2 regions of the Effusibacillus sp. SKA8 genome follow, and region 2 is predicted to be linked to the other one. Evidence: riboswitches for the same ligand, from Rfam matches in the RefSeq annotation. Region 2 holds a riboswitch; the other holds the start of a gene.
What was found. A riboswitch is a leader RNA that binds a small molecule or an ion and turns the genes downstream of it on or off. The one in region 2 is predicted to bind cyclic di-GMP.

Region 1 (2,202 bases), on a different contig from region 2:
GCGGATCACGCGGAAATTGCCGTTTCATCTGGGCGAGTTTGAGCGGGCTTTGCCCGATGTCCCGCCGCCCGTTTCCTATCTGGGGAAAAGGCCGCTTTTGCAGCCGGCGGGACGCCCGAAAGCGAAAGTGGCCTTTTTTGCCGGTTGTGTGATGGATTCCCTGTTTTTCGACACCAACCGAAAAAGTATCGAACTGCTGGCTGCCGCCGGTTGCCAGATCGTCATTCCAAAAATGCAAACCTGTTGCGGCGCGTTGCATGCGCATGCGGGAGAGGTGGAACTGGCGAAAGAATTGGTAAAACGGAACATCGAAGCGTTTGCAGCGAGCGGAGCGGATTGGTATGTAAACAATGCGGGCGGTTGCGGGGCGATGTTGGCGGAATACGGTCATTTGCTGGCCGACGATCCGGAATGGGCGGAACGCGCGAAACGGTTTGCCCGGAAGAGCCGGGATATCAGCGTGATCTTGGCGGACCTGGGCCCCCTTCCGTTTCGCAAGGAGCTGCCGTACCTGATTACGTATCAGGATTCCTGCCATCTTCGCAATGTGCAAAAAGTGTCCGCCCAGCCGCGGGAACTCTTGCGCTCCATTCCGGGGGTCCGGTATGTGGAGTTGCCTGTGGCGGACGAATGCTGCGGTTCCGCCGGCATCTACAGTCTGGTCGAATACGATGCTTCCATGAAAGTGCTGGACCGGAAAATGGAGTTTGTCAAAGCCTCCGATGCCGCGATTGTGGTTACTTCCAATCCGGGATGTCTGCTGCAGATGCGCATGGGCATTCAGCGGGCGGGACTGGAGAACCGGATGAAAGCGGTGCATCTCATTGAACTGCTGCACGAAGCTTGCGGGCTGTGACCGAATCCTGAGAAGCCGATTGGCGCTGAGAAGTTGACAAATGAGAAGTTGACAAAAATGTTTTGCCCGCATAATAATTTAAGTGAAACCTGAACAATGACTAATTGGAAGCGATGAAAACTGTCCGGAATTGGGCGCTTGGACAGTTGGGAGCGAGTAGCGCAACCGGCCAATATCTCTTATGGATATTGGTCGTTTTTTGTCTTGCGGAACATCAAATTTTATTATAAATGGCCGCGAAATGCTGGCGAAGGCAATCAGGAGTTAAGGGTATGCTCTCTCACGTAATTTATTTTTTTGACAACTACGGTCATTTTTATCTGGTCATTCAACTCACGATTGTTTTTCTCTTGTATGTCTTGACTCGTTTGAAGGTCATCAGCTGCCATGCATTGATGTCTTATACGGCCCTGTTGGAAACCCTATACATGGTATGGCGTGTTTTGTTTACTCTTGTGTTTGATGGGCTTATCAACCTGTTTTTTTCCTTGTTGCTTTTCTTTTGGGAATTTGTGGGCTACTTTCAACAGTTGATTTTTTACATCACCATGTGGAATCCTCTCAATCGGAAGACTCCTGAATTAGACGGATATACTCCGACCGTGGATATATTTGTCCCTACATATAACGAATCGATCGACATTCTAAAAAGAACGCTTGTTGCTTGCACCTATATGGATTACCCCAAAGAGAAACTCAAAATTTATGTACTTGATGATGGGGGTCGTAAAGAAGTCAAACAGCTTGCGTCGGATCTTGGGATTATCTATATCGCTCGTCCTGAACACAAACACGCAAAAGCAGGAAATCTAAACTACGCTCTAGCCCAATCTTCCGGTGAATTGGTTGCGACAATTGATGCTGATATGGTTCCGAAATCCAATTTCTTGCAGGAAACGGTCGGTTTTTTTCGTAAGAGGAAAATGGGTTTTGTTCAGGCTCCACAAGCATTTTTTAATCCGGACCCTTTCCAGCACAATTTGTCATCTTCCGGGCAAATCCCCAACGAACAGGATTTTTTCATGCTTGAAATGCAAGCGGGCAAAGATCGTTTTAATGCAACTATGTATGTGGGCAGCAACACTGTTTTTTCCCGTCAGGCGCTAGAATCCATTGGGGGATTTGCTACCGGGTGCATCACGGAAGATGTCGCTACGGGCATGTTACTGCAAGCCAAAGGATATCGTTCTGCTTTTGTAAAAAAAGTGTTGGCAAAAGGTCTATCTGCTGAAAGTTTTTCCGAACTTTTACATCAAAGAGACCGCTGGTGCAGGGGAAACATTCAAGCCGCCAAACTGTGGAATCCTTTGACCATTCCGGGTTTAAGCATCATGCAACGCCTGTTG
Region 2 (2,202 bases):
AACCGCTTTCCAACAAACCGCGCACCGCATCGGCAGCCTCTCTTGCAGTGCGGACCGTGACAGCGACTCCCAACTCCGACATCAATTGGCCGTTTCTCCACTCCTGCCCGTAAATCGGTGTGTACAACACCATCGGAAGTTTCATGGCAAGCGCTTCCGCTATCGTCAAGCCGCCCGGTTTGGTCACCAGCAGGTCGCTTACGGCCATCAAGCGGGGAATCTCGCGGATATACCCGAAGACTTTAAGGTTTTGCCGGCCGTGGTACCGGGAATGCAGCTCTCTCCGTAAAGGCTGGTTATAACCGCAAACGACAGTGATTTCACAGTCGATCAAATTGTCGTGCCCAGACTCGACAATTTGCCGAACGGTTTGCGGAACACCGATCCCCAATCCGCCGCCCATAACCAATACGCGTTTGTTTGGCGACGGGTTTGCAACGGCTTCCGCCAGCTCATACGCGAAAGCCCGCGAGATGGGGATGCCCGTTACGCGGATCTCCGAATCCCCATGCAGCCGCTTGCGGAGCTCACTGGCTGTCTCATTCACCGGAACGCAATAAAGATCGACCTCGGGATGCGCCCAATACCCGTGCATGTCAAAATCGGTCAAAACCGTGCACAGCGGCACGCGCAGCCCTTTGCGCTTCATCTCTCCGATCAGACAAGCGGGCAAAGGATGCGTGCATACGACAGCATCCGGGGTCAGCCGCCGCAGCCAAGCTCCCACATCCTTTTGCAGGATCCCGTGCACAATCGACCGGCTGATGCCGTTCATCTCCTTTTCCCTCTGCCATTCGTACCATTTCCCCCATAAACGGGGACGGCGGGCCAAGGTCTCCAAATACAACGCCCGCGTCACTTTCGCGGTCAGCGGCCGGAAGGTATCAAGCAAATTGAGCCTGGTCACGCGCACATCCCAGTACCGGGACAAAAGCGCCTCTTCAATCGCGGAAGCGGCCCGTTCGTGGCCCGCTCCGATCGCCTCGGACAGCAAAACGATATGCGGCAAGCGCACACCTCCTTCTCATTTGCAGTTTTAACGTATCAACAAAGTTTTAAGAATTCATAAAGGTTTCATGAAACCCTCATAAAGAATGCACAACATAAGGTGTATGGGAATGGATCCGTCGCAGAAAAAACCAAGAGGCCCTTCCGGGGAGAAGAACCTCTTGGTTTTGTGGGGGTAGGGGGATTCCAAAAGGGTCAATGAGGAAACCTTTTGTGGAATTGAGCAATGCACCGGAACAATCAGCAGCCTGGCTGTCCTAACTGTTTCCAGCCTTAGACCCATGGCTTTGCGTCCCTGTCTTTCGACCAGGTTTGCCCTTGATGATTGACTCATTCCTTGCTTTTATTTTACATGATTCGACTGGATCGTACATAGGGCCGTAGGACTATTTTTCGGGAAATTTTTCGCCTATTCGACAACTCTCGTCAACCCGGGGATAATTTTTATCGGATTTTTCCATCCGCGCAGATCAAATAGTGCAAAAGAACTATCCAATCCGGCCTCTTGCCAGATATTTTTAAGCAGTTCCGCATCAAAATCTTCGCCCGTTTCAATCAGTCGGACTCTGCCGTCCCGCTCCTGCATGCGGTTGACAATTTTTTGGGTCGCATCCCGGGAACCGGTGTCCACCACCACAATTCGCATGTCTTTTCTGTGCAAGAACGCTTTATATGCGATGACTCTGACGATTCCCTCAATATAAAATTCTCCGTCGCACACGATCAGCACCAATGTGATGCGGCGGTTGGACGAAACGCTTGCGCGGAGATACCGGATCAACCTCAACAGCCCGACGACAAAGCCATAGGTCGCCAACGCCCAAACGAAAAGGGCGAGCATAACTGACACCTCCCTTTGTGGTGTCAATATATGCTCGCCTTGCGACAGGCGTTCGTTCAGAGCCTTACCCAACCGCGTCTGGCAGCCGTGATCACCGCCTGTGTGCGGTCGTCCACTCCGAGTTTGCCGAGAATGGATGAAACATGATTTTTGACGGTTTTCTCCGATATGAACAGCGTTTCGCCGATGGTGCGGTTGCTTTTTCCTTCCGCCATCAAACGCAGGATTTCCATCTCGCGCTGGGTCAGCAGGTCCTGCCAGGAATCTCGCTCCACGGTTGCCGCGGTCTGCTCGTGCAAAACCTGGCCATCCGCCATCTTGTGGCTCAGGCGTTTAAACTCATTCAACAGTTT

Region 1: linked by a shared signal. The riboswitch ahead of AC4ED1_RS07640 (glycosyltransferase) and the one ahead of AC4ED1_RS06745 (MGDG synthase family glycosyltransferase) in region 2 are both predicted to bind cyclic di-GMP.

The regions. Positions count from the first base shown of each region.
Region 1 covers NZ_JBZCSF010000007.1:60,995-63,196, reverse strand. Annotated here, with positions in the region: gene AC4ED1_RS07645 ((Fe-S)-binding protein) at 1-856, shown strand, start outside; cyclic di-GMP riboswitch class II at 954-1,036, shown strand; gene AC4ED1_RS07640 (glycosyltransferase) at 1,129-2,202, shown strand, end outside.
Region 2 covers NZ_JBZCSF010000006.1:51,441-53,642, forward strand. Annotated here, with positions in the region: gene AC4ED1_RS06745 (MGDG synthase family glycosyltransferase) at 1-1,009, opposite strand, end outside; cyclic di-GMP riboswitch class I at 1,248-1,335, opposite strand; gene AC4ED1_RS06750 (glycosyltransferase) at 1,418-1,849, opposite strand; gene AC4ED1_RS06755 (response regulator) at 1,906-2,202, opposite strand, start outside.